One region of the Actimicrobium sp. CCI2.3 genome, then DNA from elsewhere that is predicted to be linked to it. Evidence: predicted binding sites of a transcription regulator. Region 1 holds the regulator's gene; each other region holds the start of a gene.
The links. Region 1 encodes sigma-54, which starts transcription at its own class of promoters, with help from an activator protein. Its sites were predicted from a motif close to TGGCANGNAANCTGCTTT; they were not measured.
Positions count from the first base shown of each region.

Region 2: a site for sigma-54 is predicted at 2,261-2,278, ahead of QN370_RS09300 (urease accessory protein UreD). Genes of this name have one in related genera too.
Region 3: a site for sigma-54 is predicted at 2,076-2,093, ahead of QN370_RS07030 (TorF family putative porin). Genes of this name have one in related genera too.

Region 1 is NZ_JASJWR010000011.1:27,311-31,522, reverse strand. Features, by position in the region: gene lptA (lipopolysaccharide transport periplasmic protein LptA) at 1-162, shown strand, start outside; gene lptB (LPS export ABC transporter ATP-binding protein) at 159-944, shown strand; gene QN370_RS08075 (RNA polymerase factor sigma-54) at 957-2,438, shown strand; gene hpf (ribosome hibernation-promoting factor, HPF/YfiA family) at 2,555-2,911, shown strand; gene QN370_RS08065 (enoyl-CoA hydratase/isomerase family protein) at 3,020-4,117, shown strand; gene QN370_RS08060 (deoxyguanosinetriphosphate triphosphohydrolase) at 4,145-4,212, opposite strand, start outside.
Region 2 is NZ_JASJWR010000013.1:45,201-49,412, reverse strand. Features, by position in the region: gene QN370_RS09305 (DUF349 domain-containing protein) at 1-2,096, opposite strand, end outside; gene QN370_RS09300 (urease accessory protein UreD) at 2,311-3,156, shown strand; gene QN370_RS09295 (urease subunit gamma) at 3,177-3,479, shown strand; gene QN370_RS09290 (urease subunit beta) at 3,488-3,796, shown strand; gene ureC (urease subunit alpha) at 3,793-4,212, shown strand, end outside.
Region 3 is NZ_JASJWR010000009.1:33,100-37,311, forward strand. Features, by position in the region: gene QN370_RS07020 (YifB family Mg chelatase-like AAA ATPase) at 16-1,539, opposite strand; gene QN370_RS07025 (accessory factor UbiK family protein) at 1,678-1,923, opposite strand; gene QN370_RS07030 (TorF family putative porin) at 2,157-2,903, shown strand; gene glnK (P-II family nitrogen regulator) at 2,916-3,254, shown strand; gene QN370_RS07040 (ammonium transporter) at 3,265-4,212, shown strand, end outside.

The sequences.
Region 1 (4,212 bases):
CCAACCGACGAAGTCGAAGGCGAATTCATTTCGTACGATAGTCGCAGCGAATTTTTCTCGGTCAATAACACGCCGGCAGGACAGGACAGCAAGGCCGGTGCCGGACGGATCAAGGCCGTGATCCAGCCGCGCGCACCCGCCACTCCGGACACCCAAAAATGATCAACGCCCTAGCGACGCCTGCTGATTCCTTCATCGATAACAGCAGCAAACTCATCGTCACCGGCCTGAAGAAAAGCTATGGCATCCGGCAAGTCGTCAGCGATGTCTCGCTCGATGTCGCCAGCGGCGAGGTGGTTGGCTTGCTCGGACCGAACGGTGCAGGCAAGACCACCTCGTTCTACATGATCGTCGGCCTGGTGCCTTCGGATGCCGGTGAAATCCGCCTTGATGGTGTCGATATCTCGCGTCTGCCGATCCACCAGCGGGCAGTGCTGGGACTGTCTTACCTGCCGCAGGAAGCGTCGGTCTTTCGCAAGCTGACCGTCGAAGAAAATATCCGTGCCGTGCTGGAACTGCAGGTTGACGAGCAGCGCAAGTCATTGACCAAGAAGGTCATCAATGAGCGCCTCGACACCTTGCTGCAAGATCTGCAGATCGAGAAGCTGCGCGACAACCAGGCGTTGTCGTTGTCCGGCGGCGAGCGCCGACGCGTGGAAATTGCCCGCGCGCTAGCCAGCAACCCGCGCTTCGTGCTGCTCGATGAACCGTTCGCCGGTGTCGATCCGATTGCCGTCATCGAAATCCAGCGCATCGTGCGCTTCCTGAAAGAGCGCGGCATTGGCGTCCTGATCACCGACCATAACGTGCGTGAAACACTGGGCATCTGCGATCGCGCCTACATCATCAACCAGGGAGCGGTACTGGCCAGCGGAAGACCGGATGCCATCATCGCCGATGAATCGGTGCGACGGGTCTATCTGGGCGAACACTTCCGGATGTAGGCACAGTCAACGATGAAACAATCCCTCCAGCTCCGTACCTCCCAGCATCTTGCGCTCACCCCGCAACTGCAGCAATCGATTCGTCTGCTGCAACTATCCACACTGGAACTGCATCAGGAGCTCGAGCAAATGCTGACCGACAATCCGCTGCTGGAGCGACTCGACGATCCGCTCGATCACTCGGTGCGCCTGTTGGCCGATGGCGCACTCGGGGCCGATGGCATTCGCCAGCAAGGTGCCAGCGAAGACGCCAACGCCGCACCGTCGCCATCCGAATCGGACGCTCCGGCATCGGACCAGGTCGATGCCGGCGACGCCACGCCAAGTACCGATTCTGACTGGAGTTTCGACGATGTCGCGCGCACTTCCAAAGCCCCGGAAGACGACGATGCGCGACCCCAGCTTGAGGCGCACGAATCGACGCTACGTGAATTTTTGCTCGAGCAGATGCGCGTCACGGTAAGCAATCAACGCGACCGTGCACTGGTCGAATTGATGATCGATGCACTCAATGAAAATGGCTACCTCGAAGACACGCTAGACGCCATCTTCGAGCGCTTGCCAGCTGAACTGGAGATCGAGCCTGAAGAGCTGACTATCGCTTTGAAACTGCTACAGAGTTTCGATCCACCCGGCGTTGGCGCACGCAATGCGTCCGAATGTCTGGCACTGCAAATCAAGCGCTTCCCCGACATCGCCATGGTCACCCGACGCATGGCGTTAGCCATCGTCGACAACCATCTGACACTGTTTGCGCAGCGTGATTTCAGCAAGCTCAAAAAAGCCCTCGACTGCGATGATGAAGACCTGCGCGAAGCCCAAAGTGTGATCCGCCAGTGCAACCCGCATCCGGGCGCGATCTTCGGCGGCGGTACGTCCGATTACGTGGTGCCGGACGTGATCGTCAAGCGCACCAAGGGCGGCTGGCAGGTCATGCTGAACCATGATGTGATGCCGCGACTGCGGGTCAATGCGATGTACGCCAACATTCTCAAGCAAAGCAAAGGGGATGGATCGCTCACGTCACAGCTGCAGGAAGCCAAGTGGCTGATCAAAAATATGCGCCAGCGATTCGACACCATCCTGCGCGTCGCGCAGGCCATCGTGGAGCGACAGCGGAACTTTTTTTCGCATGGAGCGGTCGCCATGCGCCCCCTTGTTTTGCGCGAAATTGCTGATACACTCGGTCTGCACGAGAGCACTATCTCCCGTGTGACCACCCAGAAATACATGCTGACTCCACATGGCATGTTCGAGCTAAAGTATTTTTTTGGCAGCCACGTTGCCACTGAAACAGGCGGTGAAGCCTCTTCAACGGCAATACGGGCACTCATCAAACAATTGATAGGAGCCGAAGACCCGAAGATTCCATTTTCTGACAGTAAAATCGCAGACATGCTGGGAGAACAGGGTATGGTGGTAGCAAGGCGTACGGTCGCAAAGTATCGCGAAGCCCTGAAAATTCCCCCCGTCAACCTGCGCAAGGCCCTGTAGTTTCTGTAGTTTCTGTAGTTTCATTTGTCGTGTTGTACTGTCGCTGTGTTCGAAGCACCCCATCCGTAGCGGGTCCGGCTCCGAACCTCCATCGGCATTATTCAAAGGAGCGCTGTATGAATCTCACAATCAGTGGACATCATCTCGAAGTGACCCCTGCCATTCGTGAATATGTGCAAAGCAAGCTTGAGCGTATCAAGCGCCATTTCGACCATGTCATTGATATTGCCGTCATCCTGACGGTAGAAAAACTCCCGGAAAAAGAAAAGCGGCAGCGAGCAGAAATCAACCTGCATCTGCGCGGCAAAGACTTGCACGCCGAGAGTATTGCGGAGGACTTATATGCCGCAATTGATGCGCTGATCGACAAGCTCGATCGCCAGGTCATCAAGTACAAAACCAAATTGCAGGATCATCAGCACGACGCCATCAAGCACATCCCTGAACCGGTTGTTGCCATCGTTTCCTCCTGATCGAACCCGCTGCCGGGCAAACTGGCACATTCCACTTAGGGCGCATTGATTGCGCCCTTTTTGATTTCATGCAATTGACTTGTGCACAACCGAATACGAATCCCGACCATGACCGCACTCATCGACACCCAGATCAAGAACACGACCGGCCAGATCACACTGGATCGCCCCAAGGCCCTCAACTCGTTATCGCTCGCGATGGTGCGCGACCTGACGCGTATCCTGCTGGACTGGCGCGACAGTGCGACGGTGCACGCCGTGCTGATCAGGGGCAGCAGCGAAAAAGCATTTTGTGCCGGTGGCGATATCCGCTTTTTCCATCAGGCCGGTACGTCCACCCCGCAAGGCGGCAGTGCTGCGCTGGAAGATTTTTTCACCGAAGAATATGCCCTCAACCATCTGATCCATTTTTATCCGAAACCCTGGATCGCCGTACTGGACGGCATCGTCATGGGCGGTGGCATGGGGCTGGCGCAAAGCGGTGTGCAGAACCGGCTTCGCATCGTTACCGAACGAACAAAAATGGCGATGCCAGAAGTCAATATCGGCTTGTTCCCGGATGTTGGCGGCAGCTATTTCCTGTCGCGCACGGCAGGACAACTTGGCACCTACCTCGGGGTCTCCGGCGAGATGATTGGGGCTGCCGATGCACTCCATGCGGGACTGGCTGACCTGTTCCTTCCGTCCAGTGCCTTGGCGGGCCTGCAGGAATTAGTCGATCAGTTTTCCGGTGGTGACCTGCGTGCAGCGATCCGTGCCTATGCCGAACCGTTCGCCATCGCTTGCGATCCGGCGGGCAGCAAACTGGCGCAGAATCAATCGCGCATTGCGCAGCATTTCGGATTCGATTCGGTCACGCAGATCGCCGACTCACTGGCCGGTGACGAGTGTGCGTTCGCACAAGCGACCCTGGCGACGATGCAGAAACGCTCACCGCTGATGATGGCCGTGACCTTGCGGCAGTTGCGATTGGGTGCCGCACTGGATCTGGCAGGCTGTCTGCGCATGGAGCGCACGATGGTGCGGCATGCATTTACGCGAGGCGAAGTCATCGAAGGCATTCGTGCGGTAGTCATCGACAAGGACAACCAGCCGCGCTGGCAACCGGCCGACCTGACGCACGTCACTGAGGCGATGGTGGAGGACTTCTTTACACCAGCCTGGCCTGCTCACGCGCACCCGCTGCGTGAACTCATCGATCAGTGACAGCCGCGCTCTTGCAGGTCTGTCGATTCAGAGTTCGTCCATCATGAACAGTCGCCGGTGCTCACGGATCGCATAGCGGTCTGTCATGCCGGCGA
Region 2 (4,212 bases), on a different contig from region 1:
ACTAATGCCGACTCGACTTGCTGGCACAACTGCAGCTTGGCCAGGATCGCTTGCTTGGCCAGCGCATCACTGGCGCGCTGCGCATGGTCAACCTGTTGCTGCAAGGCGGTGACGGCCTGTCGGTAGCGTGTGTCGATCGCGCTTTCTGCCGCACGCGGCACGGGGCCGGCGCGATGCCAGGCGCTCGCCGTATCACGCAGCAGGCTGACCACTTGCGGGATTGCCAGTTCGCCAGCCTGTTCCAGCGCAACGCATAGCGCCTCCTTCGCGTGCAGATTGTCCTGACGGCCAGCGTCGGCTTCGGAAACCGCTTCCTTGCGACGCGCAAAAACGGTATCGCAGGCAGCGCGAAACCTCGTCCACAGTCCCTGTTCGTCATTGCGCTCCAGCGGCAAAGCTTTGGCGCGTTCCTGCCAGCGATCCTGCAGAACGCGCAACGCATCGAGTGCACCGCGATCATTGGGCGACAACGCGACCACGTCAGCGATCATCTGTTCGCGCTCGCGGATTTCGCTTGCGCGGATGTCATCCAGGGGCGCACGCAGGCGCTGCAGCACGGCATTGAATTCGGCATCGAGACGCTTCTTTTCCTTGCGCTCGGTCGGCCCCAGACGCTGCCAGCTCTGCAGGCTGCGCTGGCAAAACAGCGCCACCGCTTTCCAGTCAGGATGCTCGACACCGACTAACGCGTCGGCATTGCGTTGCATGTCCGCGATCATGTCGGTTGCTACCCCGACGTTGGCCTGGCGCTCTTCGGCCAGCCTGGCGAAGTGCTCGGCGACCGGCGCGTAGGCGGCCGTGCAGGCAGCATCGAAGCCATGCCAGAGCTCTTTCGGCGCAGAACCGGCCGACCCGTCCAGCGACTTCCAGCGCTCACGCAGGCTGCCGATTTTCTTGGCCAGCTCGCCCATCGCCAAGGCTTGCTCGGGCAAGGCTTCGGCGGCTTTCTGTAATTCTTCCCGCGAGACATTGCCACCCCAGCGCGCCCAGCCTTGCAGACGTCCCAGTTCGGCGCGCAAACGCGACAATTGCGCGGCCTCGGCCTCGCTCGGACGCAATGCGGGCAGATCAAGCGAACGCAAGCGCTTGTCGGCTTCCGAGGCGATTTGCAGACTGCCCTCCTCGAGGGCCTGCTCCATCGACTGCAAGGCCGCGATAAAAATCGGCTTCTGATCAGACACCGGCAGTACCGACATCACCGGTGCCACTTTGACCGGCCGGGCAGCAATCACGCGCTGCAGTAATTCATCGAAGCGCTGCTGCCACTCCGGCGCGACCTCGCCTTGCCAGCCGCGTCGCAACGTCGATTCTTGCAGTGACTCGGGCGCAGCCGCTTCCCATTCTTCCAGCAGGGCCAGACGCGCCAGCGACGCGGCGTGGCGCTGCTCGAACGCCACCAGCGACGTGCGCAACACCTGTGCGGCTTCGTCGCACTGGACCAGCAAATGTTTCGGGACAGCCCCGATGTCGGCCGACAGGCGCAGGTCGGCAAGCGATGCCACCAGCGCGTCCAGTGTGGCGCGCACCACCTCGGGAGGTTGCTCGCCGGGTAGTGCGCGCAATTGGGCCAGCGTGTCGAGGACGGCGCGTTGCAAGGTGGCTTGCGCGGCGAGGCGAATGCCCAACGTGGCGCGACTTGTCGCGAACGCTTGTTGCTCGGACTCCGGCACCAGCGTCAGTGCTTGCCAGCGACGATCCAGTTCGCTGACCTGATTGGGCGTTAATGTCGTTGCGTTGGCAAGTCGGTCGGCATCGGCGATGCAGGTGGTGGCCAATGCCAGCAGCTTGCGCTGTGTGTCGAGTTGATCGAGTCGCGTCTGCATCAGCTTGGCGACACGCCGGTCGGTCTTGCGCGTAGCCGCCAGCACCTGCTGCAAGGCAGGTACGGAGTGGACAGCTTGCGCAGCGAGCAAGCGGGCATCAGCAAAATCGCAGGCAATCAGGAAGGCGACACTGGCCGCTTCGTCGTGTTGCACTGCTTTCGCAGCGGTCATCGCCGCTTCGCGCGCAGCGGTTGGCGCGACCACGATGGGCGCGACCACCACAACAGGAGTTGGCGGAGTTTTAGGTTTGCGCTTGAAAAGAAAATCGAACATGGATGGCAGGCCGCAGCAGAAATAGGAACGTCATCATAACAACGGATGCGATGGCGCTCATGCGCAATCTCACAGTAAGTACCATCTCGGCACCAGCGCGCACCGGCGCAAAGCGTTCGCGCACCGGAAATTAGCAGGCTCACTGCGGATCGCACATTCGTGATTGGCACATATACTGCTAAGCGATTACCGCACCGACACTCCGATACCCGACATGCCCGACGCCAGCCATTCACCCTCCCTCCCGCGCAGCCATTGGCAAGCACGCCTGTCGCTCGGCTTCGTCAACGATGCCGGCACCACACGCCTGACCGAGCGCGAACATGTCGGGCCGCTGCGGGTGCAGAAGGCGCTGTATCCCGAACATCCCTCGGTCTGCCATGCCGTCATTGTCCATCCTCCGGGCGGTGTCGTCGGCGGTGACCAGCTCGATATCGCGGTGCGGGTCGGTCGCGAGGCCGCTGTTTTCATCAGCACACCCGGTGCCGCCAAGTGGTATCGCGCCAATGGCCATGTCTCGCGCCAGACCGTGCGTCTTGACGTCGCCGCCGGCGCCTCACTGGAATGGCTGCCACAAGAAACCATCTTCTTCAACAACGCCCACGTTCACCTCGACAGCGCCATCACGCTGCACGGCGACGCGACCTATTTCGGTTGCGATATCCTCTGCTTTGGCCGCACTGCTTCCGGCGAAACGTTTAACGCCGGCACCATCGCACAGCACTGCACGATACGGCGCGACGGCAAGCTGATCTGGTTCGAGCAAGGACGCATCGAGGGTGCCGGCACGATCATGCACAGCCCGCTGGGACTGGCTGGCAAGACGGTTTGTGCGACGCTGCTGGTCGCCGGAAAACCCATCACGCCGAGCGCATTGACGACACTGCGCGAGAAGCTCGGCCCGCAAGTCGGTATCACGCAAACGAAAGCCATCCTCGTCGTGCGCCATCTGGGCAACTCCAGCGAGGTCGCGCGCGCCCTGATGATGCAGGCCTGGCAGGCGCTGCGCCCGCTGCACCTGGCGCGGGAAGCCGTCGTACCGCGCATCTGGAATACCTGAACACTTACCAAGGCAAACCCATGGACCTGACTCCAAGAGAAAAAGACAAGCTGCTCATTTTTACGGCAGCACTGCTGGCCGAACGCCGCATGGCACGCGGCGTGAAACTGAACTATCCGGAAGCCATCGCACTGATCAGCGCCGCCATCATGGAGGGCGCACGCGATGGCCGCACCGTGGCCGAACTGATGTCGGCCGGCACCCGCATCCTGACCCGCGCCGATGTGATGGAAGGCATCGCCGAGATGATCCCCGACATCCAGGTCGAAGCGACTTTCCCGGACGGCACCAAGCTCGTCACCGTTCACCAACCGATACCCTAGAGGCCGCCATGATTCCAGGTGAAATGCTGATCGAACCCGGCGAGATCGCCCTCAATGCCGGTCGCCGCACGGCCACCGTGGTGGTCGCCAACAGTGGCGACCGACCGATCCAGGTCGGCTCGCACTTCCATTTTTTCGAGACCAATCCGGCGCTGCAATTTGATCGTGAAGCGGCCTACGGCATGCGCCTTCACATCGCCGCCGGCACCGCCGTGCGCTTCGAGCCGGGCCAGCAACGCACGATCGAACTGGTCGATCTGGCCGGCTCGCGGGAAGTCTATGGCTTCAATGCCAAAGTGATGGGAGCGCTGAAATGAGCTCGCCACTCAGTTCGATGACCCGTCAAGCCTATGCCGAAATGTTCGGCCCCACCACCGGCGACCGTGTCCGGCTGGCCGATACGGAACTGTTCATTGAGATCGAAAAGGATTTTGCGACCTACGGCGAAGAAGTCAAATTCGGCGGCGGCAAAGTGATCCGCGACGGCATGGGCCAGTCGCAGCGCAACCATGCCGACGTGATGGATACCGTCATCACCAACGCCGTCATCATCGACCACTGGGGCATCGTCAAGGCCGACATCGGCCTCAAAAACGGTCGCATCGCCGCCATCGGCAAAGCCGGCAATCCCGACATCCAGCCGAATGTCACCATGTCGATCGGCGGCGCGACCGAAATCATCGCTGGCGAAGGCATGATCGTCACTGCCGGCGGCGTCGATTCGCATATCCAT
Region 3 (4,212 bases), on a different contig from region 1:
CGCCCGATGCGGCGGTCAGTGCTCGCGCAAGCCACGCCGGTACTGGATAGCCTCGCCAACATGTTGCGCGCCGATCTGGGTGGCTCCAGCGAGATCGGCAATCGTCCGCGCCACCTTCAGTACCCGATGGTAGGAGCGCGCCGACCAGTTCAGTCGCAACATGGCAGCCTGCAGCAAAGTGGCGGCGCTCGCGTCAGGCTGGCAATGGAGATCGACTTCGCTGGTTGTCAGCAAGTTGTTGGTCTTGTCTGCCCGCATTTTCTGGATATCGAATGCCCGCTTGACCCTCAGTGCAATGACGGCGGACGTTTCGCCTGCAGCGGGCTTTAGCAAGTCATCATGCGGCAGCGCCCCGACAAGGATTTGCATGTCGATGCGGTCGAGCAGCGGTCCGGAAATTCGGTTTTGATAACGTGCAACATTGTCCGGCGTGCAGCGGCACTGGCCCGACGGATGGCCGGCATAGCCGCAAGGACAGGGATTCATTGCTGCGATCAACTGAAAGCGTGCCGGAAAGTCGGCTTGCCGTGCGGCCCGGGAAATAGTGATGCGGCCTGATTCAAGCGGTTCGCGCAATACTTCAAGCACGCGACGATCGAACTCGGGCAATTCATCGAGGAACAGGATGCCGCGATGCGCCAGTGAAATCTCGCCCGGACGAGGCGTGCCCCCGCCACCAACCAGTGCCACGCCTGATGCAGTGTGATGGGGCGATCGGAACGGCCGGACCTTCCAGCGTGCCGCCGTGAATCCGCCCGACAGAGATTGCACTGCGGCCGATTCCAGCGCTTCGTCGTCGGTCATTGGTGGCAAGATGCCAGCGAAACGTGCAGCCAGCATGGATTTGCCGGTGCCGGGCGGACCGATTAACAAGGCACTGTGATTTCCTGCTGCGGCAATTTCCAGCCCGCGCTTGACTTGCAGCTGACCCTTGACATCGGAAAAATCAGGATGGACATCCAGTACCGGTGCAGCCTGACAGCAATGCCTGCCCAACCGGCTGACGCCGTCCGCAGCCGCGAAGTGCGCACAGACTTCCAGCAGGGAGCTGGCCGGATAGATCCGGGCGTCCTTGACCAGTGCTGCTTCGTCGGCATTGGATCGTGGCAAGATAAATCCACGTCGTGCGCGGCCCGGATCATCGCCGCGGTGCATTGCAAATGTCATGGCCAGCGCACCACGAATCGGTCGCAGTTCGCCGGATAACGAGAGTTCTCCGGCGAATTCGTAGTCATCGAGTTCGCCTGCGGGCATTTGCCCTGAAGCAGCCAGGATGCCTAATGCAATCGGCAAGTCGAACCGGCCCGATTCCTTGGGCAGGTCGGCAGGGGCGAGATTGACAGTAATCCGTCGGGCCGGAAATTCGAAGCGGGCGTTTTGCAGGGCGGCACGGACCCGGTCACGGGATTCCTTGACTTCGGTTTCTGGCAAACCAACGATCATAAAACTGGGTAGGCCATTGGCAAGGTGCACTTCCACAGTGACCTGGGGAGCCTGTATGCCTGCCAAGGCGCGACTTTTCAGTACGGCGAGACTCATGGTGGATCGCATTCTTGCTGGTGGTTTGGTTCGGATCGGTGCGATCGCGAGCAAGTTTGCAATGAGGAATGATGACGAATGTTGATGTGGCGCAGAGTCAGGCCGGATGGCGCAGGGCGCGCCATCCGGACCGGGTGATTATGCCGGTTTGTTCAACTGCGCTTCGAGTGCCGCTACCTGAATTTCCAGCGCTTCGAGTCGGGTGCGGGTTTTCTCCAGCACCTGTGCCTGAATATCGAATTCATCGCGGGTAACCAGGTCAAGCTTTGAAAATCCCTGCGTCATCATCGCTTTGACGTTCTTTTCTATGTCTTTGGCGGGTGAATTTTCGATGGCCTGGCTGATTTTGTTTTGCATGTCGCTAAAAAAGTTGCTCTTGTCCATATTTCTGCCTTTCCGGGTGCTGAAGCACCGTAACTGTGCACCTGTTGGTGAATCGCCACAAGTTGGTGCGGTTGAGTTAAAACTTGCGCTAATGTTGCGATGGCAAGGAATGATTATTTGTCGTTGTAACAATTTTTCGTGCCGAAAAAGGGTGGCACGAGTCCTGCTAATGTAGATCGAAAACTGCTGTGCCACTGCCTTTTTTATCCATAAACTTTTAACAGGGAAACAAAATGAAAAAACTACTTCTCGTCACGGCCATCGCAGCCACCTTTATGGGTAACTTTGCTCATGCAGAAGATGCCAAGCCGGACAACGAGCTGAGCTTCAATGCTGCATTGACTTCCGATTACCGCTACCGCGGTATTTCGCAATCCCGCCTGAAACCGGCCGTCTCTGTCGGTGCCGACTTCGTCAACAATCCGACTGGCTTCTATGTGGGTACATGGGCATCATCCATCAAGTGGATCAAGGATGCCGGCGGCAAGGGCGATATCGAACTGGATATCTACGCAGGCAAGCGCGGAGAAATCGTCAAGGATGTGTCGTATGACGTTGGCGTGCTGACTTACATTTACGCCGATAACCAATTGTCCCGCGTTGCCGGATTTGCAAATGCCAACACGACCGAGATTTATGGCCAGGTCGGCTACGGTCCTGCGTATGTCAAATATTCGAATGCAGTGACCGACACCTTCGGTAACGTCAACAGCAAGAATAGCGGCTATCTCGATATTGGCGCAAACATTGACATCGCCGAAGGCACGGTCCTGAATCTGCATGCTGGCCATCAGAAAATCAAGAACGGCTCTTTTTACAGCTACACCGACTACAAAGTCGGCGTGACAAAAGATTTCGGTTTCCTCAGCGGCAGCCTGGCCGTGATCGGTACCGATGCCAAAACGGGTGCTTACTCGACGCCTTCCGGCAAGGACAACGGCAAAACAGCCCTCGTCGTCGCCATCAGCAAAACTTTCTAATCGAGGCCAGTCATGAAACTGATTACCGCCATCATCAAACCGTTCAAGCTTGACGAGGTCCGCGAGGCTTTGTCCGCCATCGGCGTCCAGGGCATTACCGTCACCGAAGTCAAGGGTTTCGGTCGTCAGAAGGGGCATACCGAGCTGTATCGCGGTGCCGAATACGTCGTTGATTTCCTGCCGAAGACAAAAATCGAAGCTGCCGTGGATGACGACATTGTCGACCGCGCGATTGAAGCAATCGAAACAGCTGCCCGTACCGGCAAGATCGGTGACGGCAAGATTTTTGTCTACGATCTGCAGCACGTCGTGCGTATCCGCACCGGTGAAACCGGCAAAGAAGCCCTTTAAGGAGTTATTCATGAAAAAACAGTTTGCAAGCTTCCTGGCTGCCGGCGCGCTCTTGCTGGCGGTCGGTTTCGCACCTGCTGCAGTAGCCGCCGATGAAGTAGCCCCATCCAAGGTTGACGCGGCCGTTGTTGCTGTACCTGCCGCCGCCGCACCTGCTACTGCTGCTCCGGTTGCAGCAACAGCTGCTGCGCCCGCAGCAGGCGAATTGGCTGCGCCGGCTGCCGCAGCCGCTGTCGCACCCGTCCCAAACAAGGGTGATACGGCCTGGATGATGGTCGCCACCGCCCTGGTGATTCTGATGACGATTCCTGGCCTGGCGTTGTTTTACGGCGGTCTGGTCCGGTCCAAAAACATGCTGTCGATCCTGATGCAAGTCTTCACGATCTTCGCTGTGATTGTCGTCCTGTGGTGCATCTATGGCTACTCGCTGGCCTTTACCGAAGGCGGCGCATTCATCGGCAAATTCGATCGTCTGTTCCTTAACGGCATCTTCGATCCGGTCAAAGGTACGTTCGCTACTGCTGCAACCTTCAGCAAGGGTGTCGTGATTCCCGAGTTTGTCTTCGTGGTGTTCCAGGCGACATTTGCGGCAATTACCTGTGGTCTGATCGTCGGTGCCTTCGCCGAGCGCGCCAAGTTTGCAGCGGTGCTGATGTTCATCGTGATCTGGTTTACGTTCTCGTATTTGCCGATTGCGCACATGGTCTGGTTCTGGCCTGGTCCGGACGGTATCAAGGACGCGGCGTCGCTGGCTTCCGAGTCGGCCAAGGCCGGTTGGTTATGGCAAAAAGGCGCGCTCGACTTTGCGGGCGGTACCGTGGTGCATATCAACGCCGCTGTCGCTGGCCTGGTCGGTGCGTACGTGATTGGCAAGCGGGTTGGCTACGGCAAGGAATCGATGGCGCCGCATTCGCTGACAATGACGATGATCGGTGCCTCGCTGTTGTGGGTGGGCTGG